2 linked regions of the Geminicoccus roseus DSM 18922 genome follow. The protein of the gene in region 1 interacts with the protein of each later gene in a pairwise test. Links are inferred from orthologs where the notes say so. Each region holds a gene or a part of one and is shown in the gene's direction. Other genes may lie near its edges.

Region 1 (4,002 bases):
GGCGACGACATCCCGATCATCAAGGGTTCGGCGCTGGCGGCGCTGGAAGGCAAGGACGACGCGATCGGCCGCGAGCAGATCCTGGCGCTGATGAAGGCGGTGGACGAGTACATTCCGCAGCCGGAGCGGGCGGTGGACAAGCCGTTCCTGATGCCGATCGAGGACGTGTTCTCGATCTCGGGCCGCGGCACGGTGGTGACCGGGCGCGTGGAGCGCGGGGTGGTGAAGGTCGGCGAGGAAGTCGAGATCGTGGGCATCAAGCCGACGACCAAGACGACCTGCACCGGCGTGGAGATGTTCCGCAAGCTGCTGGACCGTGGCGAGGCTGGCGACAATGTCGGCGTGCTGCTGCGCGGCACCAAGCGGGACGACGTGGAGCGCGGCCAGGTGCTGTGCAAGCCGGGCTCGATCACGCCGCACACCAAGTTCACCGCCGAGACCTATGTGCTGACCAAGGAAGAGGGCGGCCGGCACACGCCGTTCTTCGGCAACTACCGCCCGCAGTTCTACTTCCGGACCACGGACGTGACCGGGTCGGTGGAACTGCCGGCGGGCACCGAGATGGTGATGCCGGGCGACAACGTGACGATGGTGGTGACGCTGATCGCGCCCATCGCCATGGAGCAGGGCCTGCGCTTCGCGATCCGCGAGGGCGGCCGCACCGTCGGCGCCGGCGTCGTCGCCGAAGTCATTCAGTAAGCTCTCGGCAAAGGGCTCCGGGGCCGCGCGCGGCCCCGGCAGCGACGGAAAATCGACGAAGTCGTGATGATGTGCGTTCCGCCGCTTGCGGTGCGTGCGGGTTGCCGCTAGAAGCCACCCCCACGCAGGCTGGGAACGGCGGGCGTACCCTTCGCTGCGATCCTGCCGCCTTCGCGTGGCCGGGATGCGGCGAGAGGTGATGCAGGAGCGTAGCTCAATTGGTAGAGCACCGGTCTCCAAAACCGGGGGTTGGGGGTTCGAGCCCCTCCGCTCCTGCCAGCACCTTTGAGAATCGAACGGGATCCGACGACGGATGGTGAGAGTATCGCCCGCGCAATTCCTGCGGGAAGTGCGCCAGGAGATGTCCAGGGTCACCTGGCCGTCGCGCAAGGAGACCCTCTATACGACCGCGAGCGTGCTTGCGATGTCGGCTGCCGCCGCGATCTTCTTCTTCCTCGTCGATCAGATCATCTCGTACGCGATCCGTCTGATCCTCGGCCTGGGGGTCTGATGTCGAAGAAATGGTACATCATCCACGTCTACTCGGGCTTCGAGAAGAAGGTCCGTGAGGCGATCCTGGAGCAGGGTGGCCAGAAGGGGCTGAGCGAGGCCTTTGAAGAGATCCTCGTCCCGATGGAAGAGGTGATCGAGGTCAAGCGCGGCAAGAAGGTCCCGTCGGAGCGCAAGTTCTTCCCGGGCTACGTGCTCGTGAAGATGGACCTCAACGACGAGACCTGGTCGCTGGTGCGCAACATCCCGAAGGTGACCGGCTTCCTGGGCGGCGGCGGCAAGCCGCAGGCGATCCCGGAAGCCGAGGCCCTGCGGATCCACCAGCAGATCCAGGAAGGCACCGAGCACCCCAAGTCCACGGTGTCGTTCGAGATCGGCGAGCAGATTCGCGTGGCGGACGGACCGTTCGCCTCGTTCAACGGAACGGTCGAGGAGGTCGACGAGACGAAGCAGCGTCTCAAGGTCTCCGTTTCGATCTTCGGCCGGGCTACCCCGGTCGATCTGGAGTTCGGGCAGGTCGAGAAGGTCTGACCTGCGTCGGACGTGCGGGAGCCCGGGGCTGGTGAGCCTGGGCGTCGGTACCGCTAAGCTTCTGAGACAGGAGTGAAAGGTTGGCGAAGAAAATCACCGGGTACATCAAGCTGCAGGTACCCGCAGGCAAAGCGAACCCGAGCCCGCCGATCGGCCCGGCTCTGGGTCAGCGCGGCCTGAACATCATGGACTTCTGCAAGAAGTTCAATGCAGAGACGCAGAATGTCGAGGTCGGCACCCCGCTCCCGGTGATCATCACCGCGTACGGCGATCGCACCTTCACGTTCATCATCAAGACTCCCCCTGTGTCCTTCTTCCTGAAGCGGGCGGCGAACATCACCTCGGCGAGCAAGACGCCGGGCCGTGGTTCGACGGCCGGTTCGGTGACCGTGGCCCAGTGCCGCGAGATCGCCGAGAAGAAGATGAAGGACCTCAACGCCCACGACCTCGACGCCGCGACCAAGATGATCGTCGGCTCCGCGCGGTCCATGGGCCTAGCGGTGGCGGAGTAAGACATGGCGAAGGGCAAGCGCCTCAAGAAGGCTGCCGGCAGCGTCGACGCCACCAAGCTGTACGGCCTCAACGAGGCGGTCGACCTGGTGAAGAGCAACGCGACGGCGAAGTTCGACGAGACCGTCGAGATCTCGATGAACCTCGGCGTTGATCCGCGCCATGCCGACCAGATGGTCCGCGGCACGGTCAACCTGCCGCACGGCACCGGCAAGACGCTGCGCGTCGCGGTGTTCGCCAAGGGCGACAAGGCCGAGGAGGCCACGGCCGCCGGCGCCGACATCGTCGGTGCCGACGACCTCGCCGAGGCGATCCAGGGCGGCCAGATCGACTTCGACCGCTGCATCGCGACCCCGGACATGATGGGCATCGTCGGCCGGCTGGGCCGGGTGCTCGGTCCCCGTGGCCTGATGCCGAACCCCAAGCTCGGCACGGTCACGCCCAACGTGACCCAGGCGGTCAAGGACGCCAAGGGCGGCCAGGTGCAGTTCCGGGTCGAGAAGGCCGGCATCATCCACGCGGGCGTGGGCAAGGCCAGCTTTGCCGTCGAGCAGCTGGTCGACAATGTCCGGGCGATCGTGGATGCGGTCAGCAAGGCGCGGCCGAGCGGAGCGAAGGGGACCTACCTCAAGCGCGCGCATCTGAGCTCCACGCAGGGGCCGGGCGTGAAGCTCGAGGTCGGCGGAATCCTCGAATAACGGTCCTGCCGGGCCGACATGGCCTCTTGCAATCTGGCGACGGCGGCTTATGTTGCCGCGTCTTGCAAGACGCACTGTCTGGCTCGTCAGCGCCGTCGTCGGAATGACGGTGCCGTTTGGCGTGCGATTGCGTCACGCCTTTGAGACAACGGGCCCGGTCTTGATGACCTGAGGGGTCGTCCAGACCAAGTGCATCGGAGGCTCTGGTGCTTCGAGCTGAGAAAGCGCAGGTCATTTCAGACCTGAACGCTGTATTCAATGAGACCGGTGTGGTCGTGGTCACGCAGTATCGTGGCCTGACCGTGCCGGAAGTCACCCAGCTGCGGTCGCAGATGCGGCAGCAGGGTGCGTCCTTCAAGGTGACCAAGAACCGGCTGACGGTCCGCGCCCTTGCGGAAACCGGCTTCTCGGGCCTGGTCCCGCTCTTCAAGGGTCCCACCGCGATCGCGTATTCGCGTGATCCGGTGACGGCTGCCAAGGTGGCGGTCGAGTACGCCAAGAAGAACGAGAAGCTTCAGATCGTAGGCGGCGGCCTGTCCGGATCGATTCTTTCGGCCGATCAGGTCAAGGCGCTGGCCGAGCTGCCGTCCCTGGACGACCTCCGGGCGAAGCTCATCGCGATCATCAATACCCCGGCGTCCCGTCTCGTCGGTGTGTTGCAGGCGCCGGGCGGCCAGCTCGCCCGTCTGCTTCGGGCAAAGAGCGATCAGGGCTGACCGCTCGAAGCGATCCAAGGTCCTGGCGGACCTGCAATGAACATTGTGGCCTCGGATGGCCACGCGTGAGTGTAGTGGAGTGGATGTCGTTATGGCGAACCTGCATCAGATCGTCGAAGACCTGTCGAGCCTGACCGTTATCGAGGCTGCCGAGCTGGCGAAGCTCCTCGAGGAGAAGTGGGGCGTCTCGGCCGCTGCGCCGGTCGCCGCCGTCGCCGCGGGTGGCGGTGCTGCCGCTGCCGCTGCCCCGGCCGAGGAGCAGACCGAGTTCGACGTGATCCTGGCCAGCGCTGGCGCCCAGAAGATCAACGTGATCAAAGAGGTCCGTGCGATCACCA
Region 2 (9,994 bases), 1.6 Mb from region 1 along the record:
CACGCACCTATTCCCAGGAACCGCCCAAGCCGTGTAGCCTGGGCAGGACCGGGGGGATCCCTGCGGGACAAGAATGCATCCCCGCTTCGCAGGGGCCCTATCACCACCACCACCACCTGTTCTTATCTGTTCGAATCACGAAAGATAAGATTCATAGGAAATGATACGCCTGTGGAGAATTCCCGCTCGGCGGTCGCGACGGACGACAAGCTCCTGCTTCGCGCCCTTCAGGGACGCAGCGTCGAGCGTGCCCCGTTCTGGCTCATGCGGCAGGCCGGCCGTTACCTTCCGGAATATCGCGCGATAAGGAAGGAAGTCCCCGACTTTCTCTCCTTGTGCTATAATCCGGACCTTGCGGTCGAGGTCACCCTCCAGCCGATCCGGCGCTATGGGATGGATGCGGCGATCCTGTTCTCGGACATCCTGGTGGTGCCGGACGCGATCGGGGTGAAGGTCGCCTTCCAGCAGGGCGAGGGACCGGTCCTGGAGCCGATCAGGACCGCTCAGGCGCTGGATCAACTGAGCCTGGAACGCCTGCACGATCACCTGAGTCCGGTTTATGCGACGCTGACTCGGCTGAGGGCGGAGTTACCGGCACAGACCGCGCTGATCGGGTTCGCCGGGGCGCCCTGGACCCTGGCGGCCTATGTGGTGGAGGGGGGCGGCTCCAAGGACTTCGCCGCGGCGCGGACCCTGGCCCGGAGGGAGCCCGAGCTGTTCGCCCGGCTGATCGACCTGCTGGCGGACGCGGTGGTGGCCTTCCTGGACCGGCAGGTGCAGGCCGGGGCCGAGGTGCTGCAGCTGTTCGACAGCTGGGCGGGAGCCCTGCCGGAGGACCAGCTGGAGCTGTGGTGCGTCCGCCCGGTCCGCCGGATCATCGCCGAGCTGCGTGCCCGCCATCCCGCCGTGCCGGTGATCCACTTCCCCCGGGGCGTCGGCCTGTCGCTGGGCCATGTCGCCCGGCAGGTGGAGGCCCGGGCCATCGGCCTGGATACCGCGGTGCCGATGGGCGAGGCGGTGCGCCTCTTGCCGCCGAGCCTGTGCCTGCAGGGCAATCTCGACCCGGTCGACCTGGTGGCCGGCGGTGCGCCGATGCTGGAGCGGCTGGAGCGGCTGCGGGCGGCGACCCGGGGACGTCCCTGGATCTTCAACCTGGGCCACGGGGTGCTGCAGCAGACCGATCCGGGCGAGGTACAGCGGCTCTGCGACGAGCTGCGGCGGGTGCCAGCGTAAAAACCTGCTTGCCAGCCTTGAAATCCCTGGCGGGATGGGTCATCAATCGCGGGCGGTACTCCTACCGTCCCCTGAAAACTTCCCGCCTACATCGACGCTCGGACGGTTCTGCCCAGGACCCGACAGGATCGTACGATCAGAAGCGCACGCGAGGTCCGGTTGAGCGACTGGTCGCTCTGGCTGAAATCCCTACACATCATGGCATTCGCCGCATGGATGGCGGCGATGTGGTATCTGCCACGCCTGATGGTGTATCATGCCGACAAAGTCGCCGGCGGCGATTCGTCGGAGACGTTCAAGATCATGGAGCGGCGCCTCCTCAAGGGAATTGCCACCCCTGCCATGATCTTGACCATCGTCTTCGGCCTGTGGCTCGCCTACCTGCAGAACCAGCTGGGTGATGGCTGGCTGCATGCGAAACTGCTCTTGGTCTTCTTCATGGCCGGCTGCCACGGTGTGCTGGCGGCCCATGTGAAGAAGTTCGCCCGGGACGAGCGACCCAAGCCCGCCCGATTCTACCGGGTGATCAACGAGGTGCCGACGTTGCTCTTCGTCGGCATTGTTCTCCTCGTGATCCTCAAGCCCTTCTGATTTCTCGAGTTCATTCCGCGAGAGCCATCTTGTCCGACGATACGATCGATCCCATCACGCCCTCGCCCGAAACCACCGACGGCCCGACCAAGCCCACCGGTGCCAGGCGCAGGCGTACGCGCACCCGCAGCGAACGGGCCAAGGACGCGGAAGCCGCGGAGCTGCCTCTCGGCGGCGATGACGATTCCGGTTCCGACACCGCCGGCCTGCAGCGGGCACTGGGCCTCGACAGCTCGGCCGACGAGACACCGCGCGAGCGGCCGGCCCGCCGGGCCCGCACCCCGCGTGGCGAGGCGCCGCGCGAGGCCGCCGAGGCCCCGGCCGGCCCATCGAGCGAGGCGTCCGCCGAGGTCCCGGCCCGGGCGGAGCAGAGCGATCCGTCGGTGGCGCCTCAGCCGGACGTGACCATCCCGCCGATGCCCGGCGAGGAGCCCGGCGACGCGGCACCGCCGCAGGTCCGCGCCGAGCGGCCGGATCGCGGCGAGGAGCGGGGCGAGCGCCGCGAGCGCCAGAACGAGCGTCCCCAGCAGGACCGGGGCCAGCAGGACCGGCCGGAGCGCGGCCCGCGCCCGGAGCGGCAGCGCCACGAGCCGCGCGGCGACTACCGGGAGCCGCGCGAGTTCCGGGATCGCCAGGACGGGCGAGGCGGGTTCGATCGCGGCCGCAACGAGTTCCGTCGCGACCGCGACGACGGCCGCCAGCGCCATTTCGAGCAGCGCCGCGGCGGCGGCCGGCATGACGGCCTGCCCCGGGTACGCGAGGAGGAGGAGCTGGCCGCGGCGGAGATCGCCGCCGACGTCAACCGCCCGACCATCAACCTGACCGAGCTGAAGCGCCGCTCCCCGGCCGAACTGCTGACCTATGCCGAGGAACTCGGCATCGACCAGCCGAGCGCGCTCAAGAAGGGCGACCTGATCTTCGCCGTGCTCAAGCGCCTGGCCGAAACGGACATGGCGATCACCGGCGAGGGCGTGATCGAGATCCTGCAGGACGGCTTCGGCTTCCTGCGCTCGCCGGACGTGAACTACGTGGCCGGCCCGGACGACGTGTACGTGTCGCCGTCGCAGATCCGCCGCTTCGGCCTGCGCACCGGCGACGTGGTGCACGGCCTGGTGCGGGCGCCCAAGGAGGGCGAGCGCTATTTCGCGCTGCTGCGCGCCAACACCATCAATTTCGAGGAGCCGGAGAAGGCGCGCCACCGGGTGCACTTCGAGAACCTCACGCCCTACTACCCGACCGAGAAGATGAAGCTCGAGATCGTCGGGCAGAAGGACATGAGCACCCGGATCATCGACATGACCACGCCGCTCGGCAAAGGGCAGCGCGGCCTGATCGTTGCCCCGCCGCGTGTCGGCAAGACCGTGCTGATGCAGAACATCGCGCACGCGATCATGGCCAACCATCCCGAGGTGTTCCTGATCGTCCTGCTGATCGACGAGCGGCCCGAGGAAGTCACCGACATGCAGCGCACCGTGCGCGGCGAGGTGGTGTCCTCGACCTTCGACGAGCCGGCCACGCGCCACGTCCAGGTCGCCGAGATGGTGATCGAGAAGGCCAAGCGGCTGGTCGAGATGGGCAAGGACGTGGTGATCCTCCTGGACTCGATCACCCGCCTGGCGCGCGCCTACAACACGGTGGTGCCCTCGTCGGGCAAGGTGCTGACCGGCGGCGTGGACGCCAACGCCCTGCAGCGGCCCAAGCGCTTCTTCGGTGCGGCGCGCAACATCGAGGCGGGCGGCTCGCTCACCATCATCGCCACCGCGCTGATCGACACCGGCTCGCGCATGGACGAGGTGATCTTCGAGGAGTTCAAGGGCACGGGCAATTCCGAGATCGTGCTGGACCGCCGGATCGCCGACAAGCGGGTGTTCCCGACCATGGACGTGCAGAAGTCCGGTACCCGCAAGGAAGAACTGCTGGTCGACCGGGCCACGCTGCAGCGGATGTGGGTGCTGCGCCGCATCCTCAGCCCGATGGGCACGGTCGACGCGATCGAGTTCTTGATCGACAAGATGAAACACGCGAAAACCAACGACGATTTTTGGAACACCATGAACTGACCGCGGGACAGCGCAGCGCGTCCCTGGAGCTCGGTGTTCCGGCAAGGCCGATCGACGTAGAAGTCGGCCTTTCGGCTCCGAGCCGCAGGGATATGGGAACGTGTTGCGCAATATCGTGGCCATCCTGGTCGTGCTGCTGATCGCCGCCGGTGCAGGTGGTGCGTACTGGTGGTTCGTCATGCGGCCGCAGATGGCGGCCCAGGGCGGCGGGGGCGGCCCGCCGGCCGGCTTCGCCATGCCGGTGGAAGCCGCCGAGGTGAAGATCGCCCCGGCCGCGACCACCACCGACGCGGTGGGTTCGTTGCGCTCCACCGAATCGGTGCTGCTCAAGCCCGAGGTGAGCGGGCGCATCGTCAACATCAATTTCGACGAGGGCCAGCGTGTCCGGAAGGGCACGGTGCTGATCGAGCTCGACCGCAGCATCGAGGAGGCCGAGCTGGAACAGGCCCGCGCCGAACTGGAGCTGGCCCAGTCGGAGTACGAGCGCCAGCAGACCCTGCGTGAGCGGAACAACGTCTCCCAGGCAGCCCTGGACCAGGCCAAGGCGCGGCTGGCCACCGCCACGGCGGAGATCGCGCTGGCCGAGGCCAGGCTCGCCAAGCGCACCCTCCTGGCCCCGTTCGACGCCCGGGCCGGCCTGCGCCGGGTCAGCCCCGGGGCCTTCGTCGAGACAGGCACGCCGCTGGTGAACCTGGAGGACATCGACCCGCTCAAGCTCGACTTCCGGGTGCCCGAACGGTTCCTGCCGACGGTGCAGATCGGCCAGGCCATCGAGGTTCAGGTCGACGCGTTCCCCAACCAGGAGTTCCAGGGCGAGGTCGCGGCGATCGACCCGCAGATCGACGAGGCCGGCCGTTCGCTGGTGGTCCGGGCGGTGGTCCAGAACGAGGATGACCGCCTGCGGCCCGGCCTGTTCGCCCGGGTGACGCTCACCCTGGCCAGCCGGGAGGACGCCATCTGGATCGACGAGGCGGCGATCGTGCCGATGGGCGACCAGGCCACGGTGTTCAAGCTGGTCGAGGACGGCGAGGGCAAGACCACGGCGAAGTCGCAGCCGGTGCGGCTGGGGCTGCGCCAGCCGGGCCTGGTGGAGGTCGTGGAGGGCCTGGAGGCCGGGGACCGGGTGGTGACCGCCGGCGTGCTCAAGATCGGCGACGGCTCGCCCGTCCAAGTGGTGCCGTCGCCGGGCGAGGGCCAGGCCTCGCCGCCCGCCGGCGAGGCGGGCGCCGAGCAGGAACCCGCCGCCGCCGCGGGCTGAGGAGACGGTCATGTCGCTGTCCGACATCTCGATCCGCCGGCCGGTGTTCGCCACAGTGATGAGCCTGGTGATCCTGCTGATCGGCCTCATGGCCTATTCGCGCCTGACCGTGCGCGAGTACCCCAAGATCGACGAGCCGGTGGTCTCGGTATCGACCACCTACAAGGGCGCCTCCTCGGAGATCATCGAGAGCCAGGTCACCCGCACCCTGGAGGAGAGCCTGGCCGGGATCGAGGGCATCGACGTGATGACCTCGATCAGCCGGCCCGAGGAATCCCAGGTCAACATCCGCTTCCGAATCAACCGCGACCCGGATGCCGCGGCCGCGGACGTGCGCGACCGGGTCGGCCGGGCGCGCGACGTCCTGCCCGACGAGGTCGACGAGCCGGTGATCGCCAAGGTCGAGGCAGACAGCCAGCCGGTGATGTACCTGGCGTTCGCCTCCGACCGGCACAACGCCATGGAGGTCACCGACTTCGCCGACCGGGTGGTCAAGGACCGGCTGCAGAACCTGCCAGGCGTGGCCGAGATCCAGATCTATGGCGAGCGCGAGCAGGCGATGCGGATCTGGCTGGACCGGCTGCGCCTGGCCGCGTTCAACCTGACCCCGCAGGACGTGGAAGCCGCCCTGCGCCAGCAGAACGTCGAGGTGCCGGCCGGGCGGATCGAGGGGCTGGACCGCGAGTTCACCGTGCTCTCCGAGACCGACCTGCGCACCCCTGAGCAGTTCAACGACCTGATCATCCGCGACACCGGCGGCTATCTCGTGCGGCTGAAGGACGTGGGCCGGGCCGAGATCGGCGCGCTCGACGAGCGGATCATCGCCCGGTTCAACGGCAATCCGGCGGTCGCGATCGGGGTGATCAAGCAGTCCACCGCCAACCCGCTCGACGTCAGCACCGAGGTCAAGAAGGCGCTGCCGCAGATCGAGACGGCGCTGCCGCTCGGCATGAAGGTCGATGTCGCCTACGACAGCTCGATCTTCATCGCGACCTCGATCGACAACGTGTTCGAGGCGATCGGCGAGGCGATCGTCCTGGTGGTGATCGTGATCTTCGTGTTCCTGCGCAGCTTCCGGGCGACGCTGGTGCCGATCGTGACGATCCCGGTCTCGCTGGTGGGCGCCTTCATCTTCATGTGGGCGCTCGATTTCTCCATCAACACGCTGACCCTCCTGGCCCTCGTGCTGGCGGTGGGCCTGGTGGTCGACGACGCCATCGTGATGCTGGAGAACATCAGCCGGCATGTCGAGGACGGCATGAAGCCGTTCCAGGCGGCCCTGGTGGGGGCCAAGGAGATCCAGTTCGCGATCATCGCGATGACGATCACCCTGGTGGCCGTGTACGCGCCGATCGCCTTCCAGACCGGGCGCACCGGCCGGCTGTTCATCGAGTTCGCGCTGAGCCTGGCCTGCGCGGTGCTGGTGTCCGGGTTCATCGCCCTGACCCTGTCGCCGATGATGTGCTCGCTGCTGCTCAAGCACCAGGAGCGCCACAACGTCCTGTACCGCGTCATCGAGCGGGCGCTGGTCGGGCTTACCAACGGCTACCGGCGCAGCCTGCGCTTCGTGCTGACCGTGCCGGCGGCGGTGATCCTGTCGGGCCTGCTGGTGGCGGGCTCCGCCTGGTTCCTCCTGCGCGCCCTGCCGTCCGAGCTGTCGCCCAGCGAGGACCGCGGCACCATCATCTCGATCGGCATCGCGCCCGAGGGCAGCACGGTCGACTTCACCGACCGCTACGTGCGCGAGATGGAGAAGATCTTTTCCGGTACCGACTACATGGACCGGTTCTTCACCGTGGTGGGGTTCCCGGCGGTGACCCAGGGGCTGGGTTTCGTCGGCCTGGTCGACTGGGAGGAGCGGCCGGTCAGCCAGCAGGAGATCGCGGCCGGCATGGGGCCGAAGCTGTTCGGCATCCCGGCCCTGCTGGCGTTCGCGGTGAACCCGCCCTCGCTTGGGCAGAGCCCGATCGACAAGCCGATCGAGTTCGTGCTGCAGACTTCCAGCCCCTATGAGGTGCTGCAGGAGGCGGTGACGGCCATGCTCGGCGCGATCCAGGCGGAGGAGCCGCGCCTGGTGAACGTCGACAGCGACCTTAAGCTCAACAAGCCGCAGATCAAGTTCGAGATCGACCGCGAGAAGGCGGCCCTGATGGGCCTGGACGTCGACACGATCGGGCGCACCGTGGAAACCATGCTGGGCGGCCGGCAGGTCACCCGGTTCAAGCGCGAGGGCAAGCAGTACGAGGTGGTGGTGCAGGTCGAGGACGCCGACCGCAGCTCGCGGCGCGACCTCGAGCAGATCTACGTGCGCGGCGGCTCCGGCCAGATGATCCCGCTGGCCAGCCTGGTGACCAGCCAGGAGACGGTGGCGCCCAAGGAGCTCAACCACTTCAACAAGCTGCGCTCGGCCTCGATCACCGCGACCCTGGCGCCGGGCTTCACCACCGGGCAGGCGCTGGACTTCCTGGAGGCCACGTTCGAGCGCCTGCAGGACGAGGGGCGGATCCCGCAGACGGTGATCTACGACCTGAGCGGCGAGACCCGCGAGTTCCGCGAGGCGACCGGCGGGCTGTACGTGACCTTCCTGCTCGCCCTGGCGTTCATCTATCTGGTGCTGGCGGCGCAGTTCGAGAGCTGGATCGACCCGTTCGTGATCATGCTCACCGTGCCCCTGTCGATGACCGGGGCGCTGCTGGCGCTCAAGCTCACCGGCGGCTCGATCAACGTCTACAGCCAGATCGGGCTGGTGACGCTGGTGGGCCTGATCACCAAGCACGGCATCCTGATCGTGGAGTTCACCAACCAGCTGCGCGAGCGGGGCAGGGAGCTGCGGGACGCGGTGGTGGAGGCGTCGGTGCTGCGCCTGCGCCCGATCCTGATGACCACCGGCGCCATGGTGCTGGGCTCGGTGCCGCTGGCCCTGGCGGAGGGTGCTGGGGCGGAGAGCCGCCAGGCGATCGGCTGGGTGATCGTGGGCGGACTGACGCTCGGCACCTTCTTCACCCTGTTCGTGGTGCCGGTCGCCTACACGCTGCTCTCGCGCCGCCACCGGCCGAGCCATGCCGAGCCGCAGGCCGTCCACCCGCAGCCGGCGGAGTGACGATCAGCCGCCCATCCCGCGCCGGATTGCGAGGCGGCGCAGGGGCGTGAGGCGGTCGAGCAGGGTAAGGGCAGCACCCCTGGCCTGCGCGACTGGCACCAGCTCGTTGGAGAACAGCCGGGCCAGCCCGTCGGTCAACCAGATCGAGCGCGTGTTGGGGCCACGCCGGTCCCGCTCATAGGCGCGCAGGACGTCGGGCGAGCCCGGATCCCCCTTGTGGCGGCGCACCAGCCCCACGAGCGACGCCACGTCGGCCACGCCCATGTTGAAACCCTGCGCGTGGATCGGATGGACCCCATGGGCGGCGTCGCCGACCAGCGCCAGGCGCGGCGCCACGTAGCGGTCGGCATGCTGCCCGGACAAGGGCCAGGTGCCGACCGGGCTGTCGAGCTCCATCCTGCCCAGCGCATCGTCCAGGGCCTCCGCCAGCTCGGCCAGCAGGGCTTCGGAGGGGCCGGCGGCGAGCTGCCGGGCGCGCTCGTCGGTCTCCACCCAGGTGATCCCGGTGCGATCGGAACGCAGGGGCAGGGTCGCCAGCGGTCCGCCCCGGCGCATCCGCTCCAGGACGGCACCGCCATTGTCGGTGGTATGACGGACGATGAAGCCTAGTGCCGTATGTCCGTAGGTCCAGCGACGCAGCCCGATCCGGGCGAGGCTGCGCACCTTGGAGCCGCGGCCATCCGCGCCGATCAGCAGCCGGGCCGCCAGGCTCTCGCCGGTCTCGGTGCGCACGCTGATCCGGTCGCCGTCGCGGGAGATTGCCTGGACCCGGTCCGTGACCAGCCCGCCCTTGCCGGCGCGCTCCAGGAACTGGTCGAGCAGGATCCGGCGCAGGACCCGGTTCTCGAACCCCTGGCCGAACGGCCCGCGCGCCGGCGCATCCTCTTCGCGATACCCGACCTTGGCGGCGCTGCCGACGTCCAGCACCTCGACCTTGCGGATGGGCGCGCCATAAGGAGCCAGCTCGTCCCACAGGCCGAGCTTCTCCAGATGGGCGATGCTGCCGGCCAGCAGCGCCAGGGCGCGGCCATCCGCCGGGGCGTCTCGAATGGCGGCCGCCGGCATCGGATCGACCACCTGCACCTGGAGGCCGCAATCGTGCAGGGCGATGGCGGTGAGCAGGCCGGCATGGCCGCCGCCTACCACCATGATGTCGCACGAGCTGGTCATGAGGCGGCTCCCGCGGCTGGACCATGGAAACGCCCGCCGCTCGACGGGGCGCCGGACAGCGGTCTAAGCTCGGATCCGGTCAGGGTCATTCTGGTAGAAACCATGCGCGTCTTCGCTCTCACCGGCGCCTTGTTGTGCGCTGCCTCGCTGCCTGCGTCCGCCGATCAGGTCACCGATCAGCTCGACCTAGGCAAGCAGTACTACGAAGAAGGTGATCTCGCCGGAGCGATCAGCGAGCTTCAGTTCGCGATCCAGGACATCCGGTCGCAGCTTGCCGAGAAGTACCGAGAAGGCTTTCCGCCGGCGCCGGCCGGCTGGTCGTTCGAGGAAAGCACCGAGGACAACAGCGCCGCGATGGCGATGTTCGGCGGCGGCACCTCGGTGGCGCGCACCTATCAGGAGGACAACGGCAGCGGCACGATCGAGGCGACGATCTCGGTCGACAACCCGATGATCCAGGGCCTGGCCGCCATGCTGAACAACCCGGCGATGATGGCGGCGACGCCCGGGGCCAAGCGGGTGCGGGTCGGGCGTGACAACGCCATGGTGCAGTTCGAGGAAGGCGGCGACAGCGGCGAGGCG

What was found.
Region 2: the proteins of nusG (region 1) and rho interact in binary tests that used the Escherichia coli proteins (3 or more experiments, as listed by UniProt). The link is inferred for Geminicoccus roseus DSM 18922 from one-to-one orthologs.

What each region holds. Positions count from the first base shown.
Region 1 is NZ_KE386572.1:3,139,271-3,143,272, forward strand. Bases 1-2,974 are described here. They hold nusG (transcription termination/antitermination protein NusG), read left to right. Parts: upstream 1-1,209; coding sequence 1,210-1,740; downstream 1,741-2,974. Other genes in these bases: tuf (elongation factor Tu), read left to right, coding at 1-699; secE (preprotein translocase subunit SecE), read left to right, coding at 1,061-1,210; rplK (50S ribosomal protein L11), read left to right, coding at 1,821-2,252; rplA (50S ribosomal protein L1), read left to right, coding at 2,256-2,948. In the rest of the region: rplJ (50S ribosomal protein L10), read left to right, coding at 3,155-3,664; rplL (50S ribosomal protein L7/L12), read left to right, coding at 3,756-4,002. UniProt on the Escherichia coli protein: Part of the processive rRNA transcription and antitermination complex (rrnTAC). The complex forms an RNA-chaperone ring around the RNA exit tunnel of RNA polymerase (RNAP).
Region 2 is NZ_KE386572.1:1,495,615-1,505,608, reverse strand. The notes cover bases 1,896-4,760. They hold rho (transcription termination factor Rho), read left to right. Parts: upstream 1,896-2,636; coding sequence 2,637-3,884; downstream 3,885-4,760. Other genes in these bases: GEMRO_RS0108230 (efflux RND transporter periplasmic adaptor subunit), read left to right, coding at 3,985-4,760. Also shown: hemE (uroporphyrinogen decarboxylase), read left to right, coding at 172-1,233; protoporphyrinogen oxidase HemJ, read left to right, coding at 1,393-1,824; more of GEMRO_RS0108230, read left to right, coding at 4,761-5,142; GEMRO_RS0108225 (efflux RND transporter permease subunit), read left to right, coding at 5,153-8,242; GEMRO_RS28455 (FAD-dependent monooxygenase), read right to left, coding at 8,246-9,412; GEMRO_RS0108215 (hypothetical protein), read left to right, coding at 9,515-9,994. UniProt on the Escherichia coli protein: Facilitates transcription termination by a mechanism that involves Rho binding to the nascent RNA, activation of Rho's RNA-dependent ATPase activity, and release of the mRNA from the DNA template.